DNA from 3 places in the Cytobacillus sp. FSL R5-0569 genome. Region 2 is predicted to be linked to each of the others. Evidence: riboswitches for the same ligand, from Rfam matches in the RefSeq annotation. Region 2 holds a riboswitch; each other region holds the start of a gene.
What was found. A riboswitch is a leader RNA that binds a small molecule or an ion and turns the genes downstream of it on or off. The one in region 2 is predicted to bind S-adenosylmethionine.

Region 1: it holds a riboswitch for S-adenosylmethionine, as region 2 does, so the genes downstream of both, MKX78_RS19825 (O-acetylhomoserine aminocarboxypropyltransferase/cysteine synthase family protein) here and MKX78_RS06255 (methionine ABC transporter ATP-binding protein) in region 2, are expected to answer to the same signal.
Region 3: it holds a riboswitch for S-adenosylmethionine, as region 2 does, so the genes downstream of both, MKX78_RS11940 (phosphoadenylyl-sulfate reductase) here and MKX78_RS06255 (methionine ABC transporter ATP-binding protein) in region 2, are expected to answer to the same signal.

What each region holds. Positions count from the first base shown of each region.
Region 1 is NZ_JBBOWW010000001.1:3,896,150-3,901,789, forward strand. Features, by position in the region: gene MKX78_RS19825 (O-acetylhomoserine aminocarboxypropyltransferase/cysteine synthase family protein) at 1-1,026, opposite strand, end outside; SAM riboswitch class I at 1,107-1,212, opposite strand; gene MKX78_RS19830 (hypothetical protein) at 1,301-1,636, opposite strand; gene MKX78_RS19835 (thioredoxin family protein) at 1,908-2,231, opposite strand; gene MKX78_RS19840 (toprim domain-containing protein) at 2,236-2,598, opposite strand; gene gcvH (glycine cleavage system protein GcvH) at 2,744-3,127, opposite strand; gene MKX78_RS19850 (arsenate reductase family protein) at 3,214-3,570, opposite strand; gene MKX78_RS19855 (acyl-CoA dehydrogenase family protein) at 3,787-5,571, opposite strand.
Region 2 is NZ_JBBOWW010000001.1:1,187,033-1,192,672, forward strand. Features, by position in the region: gene MKX78_RS06230 (S1C family serine protease) at 1-79, shown strand, start outside; gene MKX78_RS06235 (peptidylprolyl isomerase) at 66-932, shown strand; gene MKX78_RS06240 (polyphosphate polymerase domain-containing protein) at 948-1,628, shown strand; gene MKX78_RS06245 (DUF4956 domain-containing protein) at 1,650-2,333, shown strand; gene MKX78_RS06250 (CotH kinase family protein) at 2,353-4,140, shown strand; SAM riboswitch class I at 4,233-4,339, shown strand; gene MKX78_RS06255 (methionine ABC transporter ATP-binding protein) at 4,423-5,436, shown strand; gene MKX78_RS06260 (methionine ABC transporter permease) at 5,426-5,640, shown strand, end outside.
Region 3 is NZ_JBBOWW010000001.1:2,305,914-2,311,553, forward strand. Features, by position in the region: gene MKX78_RS11925 (nitrite/sulfite reductase) at 1-591, opposite strand, end outside; gene cysC (adenylyl-sulfate kinase) at 595-1,200, opposite strand; gene sat (sulfate adenylyltransferase) at 1,207-2,361, opposite strand; gene MKX78_RS11940 (phosphoadenylyl-sulfate reductase) at 2,376-3,095, opposite strand; SAM riboswitch class I at 3,259-3,363, opposite strand; gene MKX78_RS11945 (hydroxymethylglutaryl-CoA lyase) at 3,805-4,743, opposite strand; gene MKX78_RS11950 (CaiB/BaiF CoA transferase family protein) at 4,756-5,640, opposite strand, start outside.

The DNA.
Region 1 (5,640 bases), 2.7 Mb from region 2:
CCCTGCACCTTTAGATAAATATTTGTCTGCTAATTCTTTATTAGGATGGTTGTCATCGCCCGGATAAAGTACCCAATTAACAGCAGGATGATTATTTAAATATTGCACAATTTTTTTCGTATTAGCAATATGTTCTTTCATTCGAACCGTTAACGTTTCTAAACCTAACGTAAATTGGAAGGCGCTTTGTGCACTTAGTGCTGGACCTAAATCTCTTAGAAGCTGCACTCTCGCTTTAGTAATATATGCTACAGGGCCCAGTGCCTCACTATATACTATATCGTTATAGCTTGTATCCGGCTGACTTAATCCTGGATACTTCTCTGAGTTCCAATCAAATTTACCACCGTCAACAATGATCCCCCCCATTGTCGTCCCATTCCCAAGTAACCATTTCGTAGCAGAATGAACAACAATATCTGCGCCATGCTCAATCGGCCGACATAGATAAGGAGTTGCAAATGTGTTATCAACCACTAACGGCACACCATGTTCATGGGCGATATTTGAAACTGTTTCAATATCTAGTACTTGTAAACTCGGGTTACCAATGGTTTCGGCAAATACAGCTCGTGTCTTCTCATTGATTGCTGCTCGTAGTTCCTCTTCATTATTAATATCGATAAGCCTAACGTTGATGCCGTACTTTGGTAAAGTGACTGTAAATAAATTATATGTACCTCCATATAAATTAGAGGCAGCTACAATTTCATCACCCGCTTGAACAATATTAAGAAGAGCTAAGTAAATGGCTGCTTGCCCGCTTGCTAATGCTAATGCGCCTGTTCCCCCTTCTAACAATGCAACTCTTTCCTCAAACACAGTAACCGTTGGATTATGAATACGAGAATAAATATATCCTGTTTCTTTTAAGCCAAATAAGTCTTGCGCATGCTCTGTATTCTGGAATTGATAAGCATTATTTTGATAGATTGGGACCGCTCTTGCCCCTGTTACTGGATCAGGTTTTAGCCCACCATGAACACCAATTGTTTCAAATCGAAGTTGCTTTTCTTTTTCTGCCATTTTACATCTCTCCTCTTTTTTAAATTGGAAAGAAAAGACGACCAAAAACCCTCTTCACAAAGAAGAGGGTTTATCATCTCTTCTTATCTACCAGAGCTTTTATGCTCTGCTGGAATTAGCACCGTGTATCAAACAACCGGTTGCCGGGTTTCATAGGGCCAGTCCCTCCACCACTCTCGATAAGAATATTTAATTTTCTAATTATTCTAAGGATAGAATAACAACCTTTTTTTGGGAAGTCAATCTTTTTTTAGGACATTTGATGTATTTATGATTATTTTTGATTTAATACGAAAATGGCATCTAATTTTAATAATTGTCTAAAAGTCGACTTAAGGATGATATGCTTTTCATCCACTTGTTTCTTTAGACTCGTACGCCCTTGAAGCAAAGAATGAAAGTGGTCAGCAGTAGTTTGAATGTTTATATGATAATTTTTCAATGGGCGAGTATGTTTAATTAGCAGCCTTTTACGGTCTAATGTCAAATACATTAGATTTTGTTCTAATTCTACTCGAATCCTTATAGGTTCCTTTAACATCATTAAAATATGATCATTTACTCTTAAAGATTGATTAAAATGATAAATGAGTTCCTCTATTGAAACCACCCCCAGCCCGCGTCTTATATTCTATAATTCTGTTCCAAGAAATGATTTCCTTCTCCTAACTATCGACTTTAACTGACAGAACATTTATTTCCAACAATGTTCACAACCTATTTCCCGAGAAATATGTCAAAAGCTAGACTTATCGACAGAAAAAAGAAATATCCCATCGATTCATCTTCCTAGAATGAGTGAGGGGTGTAATTAAACATTTACGCAACCCCCCTTGATTAAAAGCATAAGAAAACCACTTATTCCTAAACAATAAGTGGTTTTAAAATTGAGACTGTAATTCATATGATTGAATTTGTTCAAGTAAATAAGGTACTGAATGGAAAGCATAAAGCTTATCAACTAACTCTCCTTTTTTAAACACAAGTAAACACGGTACACTTTCAATTTCATACTTTTCTGCCACTGCTGGCAAAAAATTCAGGTCGGCTTTACCTATAGGAAGGTTCTGCAACAGTTGCTCAGTAATTGTTAGCATTTTCCCGGCAACTTGACATGTCCCACACATAGGAGTAAATAAATAAAATAAGCCGGATTGCTTCCTTGCGATCAAATCATTTAAGTCATTGTTTGACCAGTCAATCATGTTATCATCCTTTATCTAAATACTCGGTATATATATCTATATTTGCACTTATTAAGGCTGTAGCTAAATGATGCGCAGGTGCCGCCTCGACTTCACGATACATTTTATCAATATAGATATGCTCTGCCTCTGGTAACTCTCTCTTAAATTGTTTACGAAGTTTTTCTCCTGATGCGTCAGCATCGACTAATATATAGACTTCCTTCCCAATTAAATAATCAATTAATTCATCCAACTTCGAAGTGCCAATCGTTCCATTTGTACATAAGATCTCTACAGGTTCTCTGATTAGTCCTTTCACTTTTCGTTTGTCAGATTTACCTTCAACAATAATCACTTTATTGCCATGTTCTATATGCATGCTCATCACCTAATATATATCATTTATATATTTTATAATAGTAAGCCTTTTTACATTTGAAAACTTTTCAGCACTCATCTGGTATGTCTATATAGAAATTTAGAAAAAGGTCAAACCATTTAATGATTTGACCTTCTTTATTTAACTACAATTAATCTTCTTTTGTCATTTCTTCATATTGTTCAGCTGTCATTAGCTTGTCAATTTCACTTGCATCGGATGGCTCAACAACAATCATCCATGCTTTCTCGTAAGGAGATTCATTCACAAATTCTGGACTATCGCTAAGTTCTTCGTTAATCTCAACGATTTTACCACTAATTGGTGCATATAACTCAGAAACTGTTTTAACAGATTCTACGCTACCAAACGGTTCATCAGCAGTTACTTCATCTCCTACTTCTGGAAGCTCAACAAATACGATATCTCCAAGTTCTGATTGAGCAAAGTATGTAATACCAATACGAACTTTATCTCCTTCTGTTTTTACCCACTCGTGTTCTTCTGAATAACGTAATTCTTTAGGTGTGCTCATGTTTCATACCTCCATTAATTTAGGAAATTGTTTATTTTAATGACCGAATAAACGATCGTTTAAAACGTATAAAGCGCATCCACCATTTACAGCCAATTTTGTTCAAATTCTAGCTCTTTAAATCCGACTGTTACTTTCGTACCATCCGTTGTTAATGGACGTTTAATTAACATTCCATCCGATGCTAATAAATCTAACAGTTCCGACTCTGAGGCCGTTTTCACTCGGTCTTTTAATCCTAACTCACGATACTTTTGACCGCTTGTGTTGAAAAATTTTTTTAGCTCTAACCCACTCTTTTTGTAAAGATCTTCTAATTCCTTGCGGGATGGAGGATTTTCCACTATATGTATTGCATCATAGGCTATTTCATGTTCATCTAGCCATTTTTTCGCTTTTCGGCAAGTACCACATTTAGGATACCAATAGAAAGTAAGTGCCATGTTTTCACCACCTATTTTATCATACCTATATTCATGAATACTATCGTTTCATTAGCATAACATATTTCTTTTTATTTTCATAACGAAGAATTGTAATTATTATCATATTAAAAACAAAACAAAGAGGCCCAAATTTGTTCTTGAGCCTCAAGTCATAAACTTCGCAAATGGAGGAAGTAAATAGGTTACTTTCCTTCACTTTATTCAAGATAAATATTATACTACAAACCTTTCAGCTTCAATAATTTTCTCAGCCGCTTGACGTTTTTTCGCAATTACATTTGTTGGAGTATGTCTCGTAAACTTCTTAAGCGCTGAAAGCATCATTCGTAATGTATCGCCTTCTTCCACACCTACTAAAGTTTCTTTCGCAATCAACTCAATTTGATTAAATGCTTCTTGGCAGAAAATTTGTGTGTATAATAGCTTTTGCTCAGCTTTTGCTACTCCGTCTTTTACAATGGCTTTTTCAGTACGAAGAACAGTAGATTCCATAGAATAGGCGTAAGAAACCAGATCAGCAATATTCACAAGAACTTCTTGCTCTTTATCCAAAGCTTTTCCGTATTTTTGTGCACATAAACCTGCTGCAAGTAATGCGATTTTCTTAGCGTTCTTTACAAGATATTTCTCTTGCTCTAATGCTTCAGAACCTGGCTCTTCTGGCATCATCATCATCAATTCCTCTTGAAGTGCCATTGCTTTTTCGAATAAAGGCAGTTCACCTTTCATTGCTTTTCTAACATACGTTCCTGGTACTAAAAGACGGTTGATTTCGTTTGTTCCTTCGAAGATTCGATTGATTCTAGAATCACGGTAAGCTCTTTCTACTTCATATTCTGCCATAAAGCCATAACCACCATGTAATTGAACTGCCTCATCAACTACATAATCTAGAACTTCGGTAGAGAAGAACTTATTAAGTGAGCATTCTATTGCATATTCAGCAATAGACTTCGCTACTTCTTTACCGTCTTTGACTTCTTCATCACTCAATTGACTCATTCTGTCATCAAATAGACCCACTGTACGGTAAACGGAGCTTTCAGCTGCATAAATTTTACTTGCCATTGTTCCGAATTTTTCCTTCGTTAAATTAAAAGAAGAAATAGGCGTACTGAATTGTTGACGTTGGTTAGCGTAAGTTACCCCTAATTTAAAGGCATGCTTAGAACCACCTACTGCACCTACACCAAGTTTGTAACGACCAATATTCAAAATGTTAAAGGCAATGACATGACCACGACCAATTTCACCTAGTACATTTTCAACTGGTACTTGTGCATCTTCTAAAATAAGTGTTCTTGTAGACGAGCTCTTAATACCCATTTTCTTTTCTTCAGCACCTGTTGATACACCCGGATATTCTCTTTCAACAATAAAAGCTGTGAATTGGTCACCGTTTATTTTGGCATAAACAACGAACACATCGGCAAACCCAGCATTCGTAATCCATTGTTTTTCCCCATTTAATAAATAATGTGTGCCTTCTGCGTTTAATTTAGCAGTTGTTTTTGCTCCTAATGCATCAGATCCTGAACTTGGTTCTGTTAGTGCATAGGCAGCTAATTTTTCGCCTGTCGCAAGCACCGGTAAGTATTTTTGCTTTTGCTCTTCATTCCCGAACAATACAATTGGAAGAGAACCAATACCTACATGGGCACCGTGTGAGATAGAGAAACCACCGACACGTGACATTTTTTCAGCGATAAGTGCTGAACTTACCTTATCTAAACCGAGTCCACCGTATTCCTCTGGCACATCTGTACCAAGTAAGCCCAAGTCACCAGCTTTTTTCAATAGTTTTACAGAGCGATCGAATTCATGCTGTTCTAAATAATCCACTTGAGGGACCACTTCATTTGTCACATAATCTTCTGTTGTTTTCGCAATCATGATTTGTTCTTCGCTAAAATCCTCTGGTGTGTACATATTTTCATAAGAAATATCTTCAATTAAAAAGCTTCCACCTTTAATAAATTTTTCAGTTTGATTTGACACGTTCATCATCCTCCATCTTCATTCTTTATGCTTTTTGCAGTTTTTGTTAACATTGTTTTTTCAAAGGTA
Region 2 (5,640 bases):
CTTTTATCGTGATGGTGAAAAGAAAACAGTAGAAGTAACGTTACAAGGAAATGGGGAAAAGCAAGTTGAAAAAGAATAAATTATTGATTGCCACTGGTTGTATGTTTGTTGCTGCTGTCATAGTTGCTGTTGTTTTATACAATAGCCATTCAAAAGCAGCGACAGTCAATGGAGAAAATATAAGCAAAGATGATTTGAATGAAGCGTTAATGTCTCAATATGGCACTTCTGTTCTAGATACATTAATATCTGATCAAATTGTTCTTCAAGAAATGGATAAGGAGAAGGTAACTGTAACTGAAGAAGAAGTGGCTGAAGAAATGGATGCCTATATGGAGCAATATGGGGGAGAAGAGGCATTTAAAGAAGTGTTAGATGAAAACGGGGTATCCTATGACTCTATAGAACATAATATCGAAATCTACTTAGGTTCAAAGAAATTGATCACACCAGGAATAGAAATTACTGATGATGAGATGGAAACATACTTTGAAGAAAATAAAGAAAGTTTTTCTCAGGCAGAAGAGATAGAAGCAAGTCATATCCTAGTAGAAGATGAGGATACTGCCAAAGAAGTAAAACAAAAACTCGATGATGGTGACGATTTCTCAGAATTAGCAGCTTCTTATTCAACCGATGATTCAAATAAAGATAATGGCGGTGAATTGGGGTATTTTGGTGAAGGTGAAATGGTAGAAGCATTTGAAGAAGTGGCTTTTTCTATGGAAGTGGACGAAGTGAGTGATCCAGTTAAAACAGATTATGGTTATCACATTATTAAAGTAACAGATCATAAAGAAGCGAAAGAAGCCAATTACGAAGATGCGAAAGAAGAAATAAAAGAGATGTTAATAGAGTCTAAGCTTTCTACTGAATATACGGAATGGCTAAATGAGAAATACGAAGAATACGAGATTAAAACGTATATTTAAAGGAGGTGAACGATTTTGAAAGGAAGGAAAGAGCTCAAACATGAAATCTCAAAAATGGATGGGGTTATACTTAAAAAACGCTTAAGTTCCTTTATGAATGCGGACCCCCATTCAAATGGGAGAGGGGGATATAATGTTCGTAGCGTATACTTTGATAACTTTGAAAACAAAGCACTAATAGAAAAAAAAGAAGGCTATATGAACCGGGCAAAATATAGGGTTCGCACATATAATAATGATTTTGACACAATTAATCTAGAAAAGAAAAGTAAGAAGAATAATCTGACCTATAAAGAAAAATGTCGGATGACAGCTGAGGAATATGAGCTTATTAGAGCTAGCGACATTTTATGGATGGAGAATGATTCCAGACCATTAATGAGGGAGCTTTTCCATAACATGATTCGTTATCAATTGAAGCCAGTAACGGTTGTCGATTATGAGAGGGATGTTTATATCTACCCATATGGTAATGTACGTCTCACTTTTGATAGCAATATTCGTACAAGCTTAAGGAATCCCGACTTTTTAAATACGACAATGCCTATGGTACCATCCCTTGATCATCAATTGATGATACTTGAAGTAAAGTATGATGAATACATTCCCGATGTCATTAAAATGCTTCTGCAAATGCTAGATCGCAGGAAGGGCACGTATTCTAAATATCAATTAAGTAGAATGTATGGATTATAGAGAGAATAGGAGAAAAGCAAAATGGAAAGTGTGAATTTTTCAGATGTATTTAAATCAAGCTTTTTAGAAAAGACAGAGAGTTTTTCAATTATAGATTCCCTAATAGGTTTATTCATGGCTTTTGCAATTGGACTTTTTATTTATGCAGTATATAAGAAGACATTTTCTGGTGTGATTTATTCACATACTTTTAATATATCCCTCATTATAATGACCATGGCTACAGCATTAATTATTATGGGAATTTCCTCGAATGTCCTGTTATCACTAGGTATGGTTGGTGCTTTATCCATTGTTCGTTTTCGTACACCAATTAAAGACCCTATGGATCTTGTTTATCTTTTTTGGGCGATTGTTGCCGGTATTCTTTGCGGAGCAGGCTTTATTCCATTAGTGATTATTGGCAGTTTAATGATCGGTCTCGTACTTGTATTGTTCGTTAACAAAATTACGATTCAGAACCCTTACTTACTCATTGTAAAATATGGGGGTGAAGATGTGGAATCTCAACTAGAATCGCTATTATCAAAGGTCACTAATAAACATATGATGAAATCCAAATCTATCATGAATGGTAATCAAGTAGAAATTACTTATGAAGTAAGAATGAAAAAAGAGCAATCTCAAGTGGTGAATAATGTAACGAACCTTAGCGGGGTAGAGTCGGCTGTAATGTTAAGCTATGACGGTAATTTTACAGCGTAAATGAACAGGAGAAAGGAATATGATTAAACGCAAATATGTCGTTCTCGTTTTTCTAATGTTGGCTGTTTTATTTGTTGGTATTCTATTCTTTCTACCTCATTTACTTCCAAAAGGGGAAGTAGTTGATCACTCTTATGTTTCAAAAGTATTCAATAAAAATAAAGTGACTCAAGTTGAGTTAACCCTAGCAGAAGATGATTGGGAAGATATACTAGAGAATCCGACGGAAGAAGAATATAAGATGGCAAATGTGACGATAAATGGAACTAAATTGAACCAAGTAGCTGTTCGGACAAAGGGGAATTCTTCCCTTTCTTCCGTTGCTAGAATGGAAGATTCTGATCGTTATAGCTTCAAAATAGACTTTGATTACTATACCGATCAAACTTTATATGGATTGAAAAAGTTGAATCTAAATAACCAATTTAGTGATGCTACGCAAATGCGAGAATATTTATCGTATCAATTAATGGAGAATATGGGATTACCCACACCTGCTTATTCTTATATGTATGTGACCATTAATGGTCAGGAATGGGGATTATATTTAGGTGTTGAACAAGTAGACGAAGTGATGCTTGGAAGATATTTTGAAAATCCATATGGATCATTGTACAAGCCAGATGGTACAAATAGTGACTTGAAATGGGTAAGTGATGATATTGATGATTACTCAGGTTTAAACTTGAAATCAGAGGAGCAAGATGAACAAGCGTTAATAGATATGTTAGATAGTATCAATAATGGTGGCAATTTAGAAAAAACTTTAGATGTGGATCAAGTATTACGATATTTTGCAGTAAATACGGCTGTCGTTAGCATGGATAGTTACCAAGGGCAAATGAAGCACAACTATTATTTATATGAAAATGATGGTAAGTTCTCAATCATTCCGTGGGACTATAATATGGCATTTGGCGGCTTTGGAGTAGGTATGGGTGGCGGAGGACGCATGAACGGAGATTCTTCAATCGCTGAAGAAAACCAAAACAAAAATCAAAATCAGGAACAACAAGGTCTAGCACCAGGAGAAGGTGGGCAAGGTGAGGATGAACAAGGTCAAGTTCACCAAGCTGAAATGGGGAACTTCGATGGTGGCATGGGAAATAGTAATTTAATGAGTGAAGATACGATTAATTTCAGTATTTCAGAACCTGTAGCTGGTACTTCTTTAGATGAGAGGCCTTTACTTAATGCTTTATTGGCAAATGATGAATTTAAAAAGCAATATGAAGCATACCTTGAAAAGATTGCAGAAGAATATATGACAAAAGAGTCTTACCAAAATACAACTACACAAATTAGTACATTGATTCTTCCTTATGTAGAACAGGATCCTACCAAGTTTTATACAACAGAAGAATTTCTACAAGCAGTGCAAGGTGATGAGAGTTTACCAGCATTTGCTGAGGCGAGATCAGAATCGATACTTGCTCAGCTTTCAGGTGAATTAGAAGTAGAATCACAAGCTTCTGAAGTCAATAACATGTTCCCTAGCCGAGCAGGTGGTGATGACCAGGAAGGTCAAGAAAGAGGAGAAGTATTCCAACCGCCAAACGGTAATGAAGGAAACATTGATGGTGAAATGCCTGAACGTCCGCAAGGCAATGGAGACTTTCCGCAGGAAGGAGATTTTGAGACACCAGAAGGGTTTGAAGGTATGCCTGGTGGTGAGGGACGTGGACAAGAAGAGCAACCTAGTACAGTAAAGTTCAAAACGTCAGCAATCATCTTGTATGTGGGTCTAATCACAGCTTTATTAGGAACAATTTTTTTTATCTTCTTGTTTAAACGAAGAGGAAGATAAGTAAATGCATAAATAATCAAAATACTATTGACAATTAATTCAATACCCGATAAAATTTCCTTTATCAAAGCAACACATTAAATTTAATATGATTCTTATCGAGAGAGACTGAGGGACCAGGCCCGAAGATGTCCGGCAACCTCCTTTTAAAGGGAAGGTGCTAAATCCTGCAGAATGATTTCATTCTGAAAGATAAGGTTTAATAACAATCATTTGTTGAGCCTCTTTCAAAGTGAAAGAGGCTCATTTTATGTTGTAGAGGATTTAGGGAGGGTGAGGTAAATGATTGAAGTCAATCATTTAGTGAAAATTTATAAAAGCAAAAAGAAGCAAGTAATAGGGGTTGACAATGTATCCCTTTCTATTAAAGAAGGGGAAATATACGGGATTATTGGCTATAGTGGAGCAGGGAAAAGTTCTTTATTACGCTGTCTAAATTTATTGGAGAGACCGACATCTGGTGAAGTGAAAATTGATGGCGTTGATTTAACATCTTTAACAAGTAAAGAATTAAGAAAAGCAAGGCAGAAGATAGGTATGATTTTTCAGCATTTTTATTTAGCGAGTTCGAAGACAGTGTATGAGAATATTGCCTTTGCTTTAAAAGCGGCAGGTAAAAGCCCGAAAGAAATAGATATCAGGGTGAAAGAACTATTAGAATTAGTGGGTTTAGCAGATAAAATTCATCAGTATCCCACACAATTAAGTGGTGGTCAAAAGCAAAGGGTAGGAATAGCCAGAGCACTCGCTAATGATCCAAAGGTTTTACTTTGCGATGAAGCCACGTCAGCTCTAGACCCTAAAACAACAAAATCAATCCTGAACTTATTAAAATCAATTAATAAAAAGCTAGGATTAACCATCGTACTTATCACTCATGAGATGGAAGTAGTCAAAGAGATTTGTCATAGGTTAGCTGTTATGCAAGATGGAAAGGTCATAGAAGAGGGACCGGTGTATGATATATTTGCGAATCCAATTGAACCACTTACAAAGGATTTCATTCAGAGTGTTCTTCAATTTGACTTACCACAACAATTGATTGAAAACAGGAAGGGAACAATCATTAAGATTCAATTTAAAGGTGCAATAGCAGAAGAATCTGTTGTTTCTGAACTGTTCCAAACATTCAAAGTAAAAGGAAATATTCTTCACGGCAAGATTGAATATATTCAAGAAGTACCTCTTGGTATTTTTATTATGGAGTTGACTGGCGAAATACCTGAAATAGAAAGAGCTATACAATATATTCAAGAAAGAACACAGAATTTGGAGGTAGTTGAACATGTTGCTTGAGTCCATTCAGGCGTTACTTCCTGAACTAAATACAGCTGTATTACAAACAATTTATATGGTCGCCATTTCTTTAGTTGCGGCACTTATACTAGGTCTTCCACTAGGTATCTTATTATTCGTTACAGACGAAGGATTGTTCTTAAAGAATAGATTTGTAAATGCTGTTACCGGTTGGATTGTCAATTTGATCCGCTCTATTCCTTA
Region 3 (5,640 bases), 1.1 Mb from region 2:
AATTTCTGCATTAGCGGCGTTGTGTAAGTTTGTACTGATAGACATCTTATATTTTCTTGGTAAATTCGAAAATTCCTCATTAAATTGAAAATACTCATACACTTCTTTGACAATATCTCTCGTATCAAATAATTCGTCAGGGTCGATGCCTGCAATCGGATTTCCGACTATATTCCTCGTTATATCCCCACATGCACCAGCACTGGAAAGGCCAACACTTTCTAGTCTTGTAAAAATATCAGGGATTTCCTCAATTGTTAACCAATGAAATTGAATCGCTTGTCGCGTCGTAATGTCGAAAATCCCGCGACCATAATCTTTGGCAATACCAGCAAGAATATTCGCTTGTTCCTTCGTTAAAATTCCTGAAGGTACATTTACGCGCATCATAAAATAACCTGCTTCTTTAGGCTTTTGCAAATACAAGCCTGCCCATTTGAAAAGATCCCATTGGTCTTTATGAATAGACGAGAAGCCATTCTTTGCATAATGTGGAATGTCTTCATAAATTTTCAGTCCATCTTTTTCGAGTTTAGCTATTTCGCTTTTGTTTAGTTTTTCATTATTTGACCAATGCTTTGAATAAGCCATTGCCTACAACTCCTTAATGATTTGTTGTTGTTGCAAAAACGATAGTATTTCAGTTATTGCTTCCTCAATTGATAACCGGTCGGACCTAATAGTTAAATCCGGATGTTTAGGAGGCTCATAAGGTGAATCGATTCCGGTGAAGTTTTTTATTTCACCTCTTCGCGCTTTCTCGTATAATTTCTTCGGGTCTCTTTTCTCACATTCTGCTAACGGGCAGTCAATAAATATTTCAAAAAATTCATTGGAAGCAAACTGTTCACGTACACAATCACGGTCTGCAGAAAATGGTGAGATGAATGCCGTAACAACAATTGTTCCACTATCAACAAACAGTTTAGCTACTTCCCCAATACGGCGGATATTTTCTGTACGATCTTTTTCAGTAAAGCCTAAGTCTGCATTTAGACCATGTCTGATATTATCTCCATCAAGCACATATTCCTTTATGCCCTTCTCAAATAGTTTGGCTGATAAGGCATTCGCTAAAGTTGATTTACCAGAACCTGATAATCCTGTAAACCATAATGTGCAACTGCTATGTTGCTGTTTACTACGGCGCTCGTCTTTTGTAATCACGGCATCATGCCAAGTAAGGTTACGATTCGTCATATTCATTCACCCTCTCGTAACCGTTGCATCTGACTTTAATCCGTTAATCAATACATCAATCACTTCTTTACGACTAAATGTGGAAGGTGGCTGTTCACCCTTACTTAATAGCTCTCGTACTTTTGTACCAGATAAAATTACACGATCTTCCATTTCATGAGGACAAGTTTTATCTGAAGCCATTCCCTCGCAACGGTGACAATAGAAACTATGTTCAAAGAACAACGGTGTAATACCCAGCTCTTCTTTCGTAAAGTCGTGGAAAATTTCTTGGGCATCGTATGTACCATAATAATTGCCAACACCAGCATGGTCTCGCCCAACAATAAAATGTGTACACCCAAAGTTTTTTCTAGCAATAGCGTGAAAGATGGCTTCCCTCGGCCCAGCATATCTCATTGCTGCTGGGTATACACCGAGGTGAACACGTTCACGAGGGAAATATTCTTTTAAAAGAATGCGATAACTTTCTAAACGAATAGTTGCCGGGATATCATCTGCTTTCGTTTCACCGACTAAAGGGTTCACAAATAAGCCATCGACAGTCTCAAGGGCGGCCTTTTGAATATACTCATGGGCACGATGAATCGGGTTACGTGTTTGAAAGCCAACAATCGATTGCCAACCTTTTTCTACAAACAAAGCCCTAGTGTCTTTTGGCTCTAACCAAACATCTGTAAAGTCTTTTTTCTCAGGTTTTCTTATAAGGGTGATCTCACCAGCTACGTAATGATTGCCTCTTTCAAAAAGTCGTTTCACACCTGGATGCGCATGGTCGTTAGTTTGATAAACATGATGTGCCTCTATCTCTAAATCTGGTCTAAACCATTCCGACACTGTGATGACTCCATAAGTTGTATTCTCGAAATCCAAGCGATATTGTTCCCCTTTATCGAGTTGTTCTGCAACCGATAGATCAACAGGTAATGTAATGGGAAGTGACCAAACCGTGCCATCACTTAATCTCATTTTTTTCACGACAGATTCATAATCTTCTTTGCCTAAGAAACCGGTTAGTGGGCTAAATAGGCCAATAGCAATCAACTCTAAATCACTTAATGCAATTCGGTCGATTGCGATTGTTTTTGTCACTTTAGCTAGATCGAATTGTGGTTCATATTTTTGAATTAATGTTCCTCCATGTGGACTAGGTAAGCTCATTTGTTTACTCCTTTTTATGAATTAGTATGCAAGCCGCATTCTGTTTTCGTTAAGCCTTGCCAACGACCCGCGCGGGAATCAGCGTCTTCATTTGTTGGTTGCGTGCAAGGAAAACACCCAATACTCGGATAGTTCACATCATGTAAAGCATTATAGGGTAATTGTTTTTCTTTGATATAATCCCAGACATCTTTCGTCCGCCAATGAATAAGTGGACAAATTTTGATGTTTGTGAATTTCTCATCCTTGTTCACAAAATTAGTATACTTTCTTGTGGGTGACTGTTCGCGCCTAAGACCTGAAATCCACGCTTTTTTTCCCACCATTGCTTCTTGTAAAGGTAGTATTTTACGTATTTGACAGCATTGATTCGGATCTTTTTTCCACAATGCCGACTCGTAACGAGCGGCTTGTTCATCTAATGTTAAATGAGGTTTTTTCATTTCAACTTGAAGCGCTGGAAAACGTTTTTTTATATCTTCAATCACTTGATAAGTTTCAGGAAAGTGTAAATCCGTATCAAGAAAAACCAACTTAGCCTCTCTTTTGATTTGCGTAATTAAGTCGATAAGGACGATGGCTTCGGCACCAAAACTAGAAGCATACACAATTTCATCCTCGTTGTACGTGTGATAGGCCCACTCTAGAACAGACAAAGCGCCTTTCGAGTGATCATCGGTAGTAAAGCTTGCAGAAATATCCTGCCAGTTCTCATAAGTAATCGCCTGTTGCATTTCATCCCTCCTTTTCCGATAAAAAAAGACGGCATTTCCCCATTGAAGGAAAATGTCCGCCTTTAGTTGTCTAATCAGCGAATGACTATTATTTTTTAAGAATCACCTCTTATACAAAAAACACCTTTTCAATAAGAAAAGGTGTGAGATAACGATTCATGACACCTTATCTTTCAAAATGAATCAACATTTTGCTGGAATTAGCACCTTGCATTAAGCAGGTTGCCGGGTTTCATCGGGCCAGTCCCTCCACCTCTCTGGATAAGAAAATATTGGATAAGATAAATCCTAACATACTATCAATAAAAGTCAATACAAAAATCTAATTTTTATGATTTGTCAGAATTATTTAATTGAAACTCATGAATATACATACACGTTAAGAAAAAGTTAATTTCTTCTGAGAGCGCTTCTCAAATATCCTCATAAAAGAAATAACGTTTTATAAAGGATGTAACTGCCGTTAATAATTAGTTAAAGATATAGTAAAAAACATGGTATGAGCTTCTCTTTTGATGGTCTCAATTGTTCTTTGAAATTAAAATCGAAAATAATCATATTAGGAGAATTATATACTGCATTTACAACTAAAAGATTTCCTCCAAAAGCTGCCCTTGAAAAATTAAAGACATAATACTTCTCACTTAGCTAAAAGTAAAATTCAATCTATCTTCATTCTCTTAAAGGAGGATTAATAAGAATAGAAGTTTTATCCCAACTTTTCTTGGGTTTTTGGAGCTAGGTGTAAGTCAGAACATTTACCAGCCTTCAAAATAAAGCTATCAGAATATTCAGGATATTTAATCTCTATTTTTTTTCCTAGCTTAATGACTTTATCCAAATCTACACCTGTTGAAATACCCATCTCTTCAAAACCATGAATAAGGTCTTCAGAGGAGATATTTCCAGTGGCGTTTGGTGCATAAGGGCAGCCACCTAGTCCAGCAATCGAGCTATCAAAATCCCGAACACCCATTTCATAGCCTGCTACGGCATTGGCAAAAGCCATACCTCTCGTATTATGCAAATGTAAGGATAAGGATAATTCTGGGAATTTACTAGTGAGATGCCCAATAATGCGCTTCACTTTTACCGGATTCGCCATCCCTGTTGTATCAGCTAACGATAACTGGTATATTCCCATATCTATATATCTTTTGCAAATCTCTTCAATTCTTACCAAAGGTACATCCCCTTCGTAAGGACATCCAAATATGACAGAAATGCTGCCTGATACACCCATAGAAGCTTCTGTTGCGCGTTTTAATAGAGGTTCAAAACCTTTCATTGCATCGAACGTTTTGCTATTAGCGTTACTGATACTGTGGGAATCTGTTGCTGAAAGCATTAGTTTTACTTTATCTACTTCTGCTTCAATCGCTCTTTCTAATCCTCGTAAATTTGGGACAAGCGCACGTAGTTTTACCCCTTGCTTGCGCTTTATTTTTTGCAGTACTTCAGCAGCGTCCGACAGCTGAGGAATCGCTTTTGGGTGAACAAAAGATGTGACCTCAATTTGCTTGAAACCGCAGCTAATCATTGAATTAATCAAATCGACCTTTTCTTCTGTAGGAATGATTTCTGCCAGACTTTGAAAGCCATCGCGGGGGCAAACTTCAGAAATAATGACCTCTTCTTTCAAATTCATGTTTTTCCCTCCTTAGATTACGTTATTTTCTTTTAAAATCTCAATTTCTTCATGATTATAATTAAGAATGCCAGAAAGGATTTCCTCATTGTTCTCTCCCAAATCTGGGCCTACATTACGAACAGCCCCAGGTGTCTCAGAGAATTTAGGGATGATACCAGGCATTTTTATTTTTCCTAGACGAGGGTGGTCAACCTCTATGATATTTTGTCGTTCTTTATAGTGAGTGTCTTCGAAGATATCTTTAATACTATATATTGGACTAATTGGGACCCCATAGTCATCTAGCAGATTCTGCAATTCTTCTCTATTAAATTGTTTCACCCAATCGGCAACAATTCCGTTTGTTTCCTCAAATCGGCTAAGGCGGGCGGCATTATTATGATATCGCTCATCTTCAAGCATATCTTCCCTGCCCATTGCAGCTGCTAAACGTTCAAATGTACGATCAGAGCTAGTGACAAGAGACATCCAGTGACCATCTTTTGTTTGAAATGTTCCTGCCGGACTGGAGTGTCCGCTCAAACCTGGCGTACGCTCTTTCACGATTTGCTTTTGATCATATTCCGCAATAAGAAATTCCATCATTCTAAACATAGATTCATATAATCCGATATCAATATATTGTCCTTCCCCTTGTTCTGCTGTATCACGATGATATAGACCTGTAACTGTTGCAAAAGCAACGTAAATACCCGTCACATAATCTGTTAATGAAAAAGACGGACTAATGGGAGGTCGATCCGTGTATCCATGTAAATAAGTAAATCCACTATAGGCAGTCGCTGGTGTACCAAATCCTGCTTTGCTGGCATTTGGACCTGTCTGACCATACCCTGTAACCCTTGTCATGATTAAGTTCGGATTCTCTTTCTTTAAATTTTCGTATCCAACCCC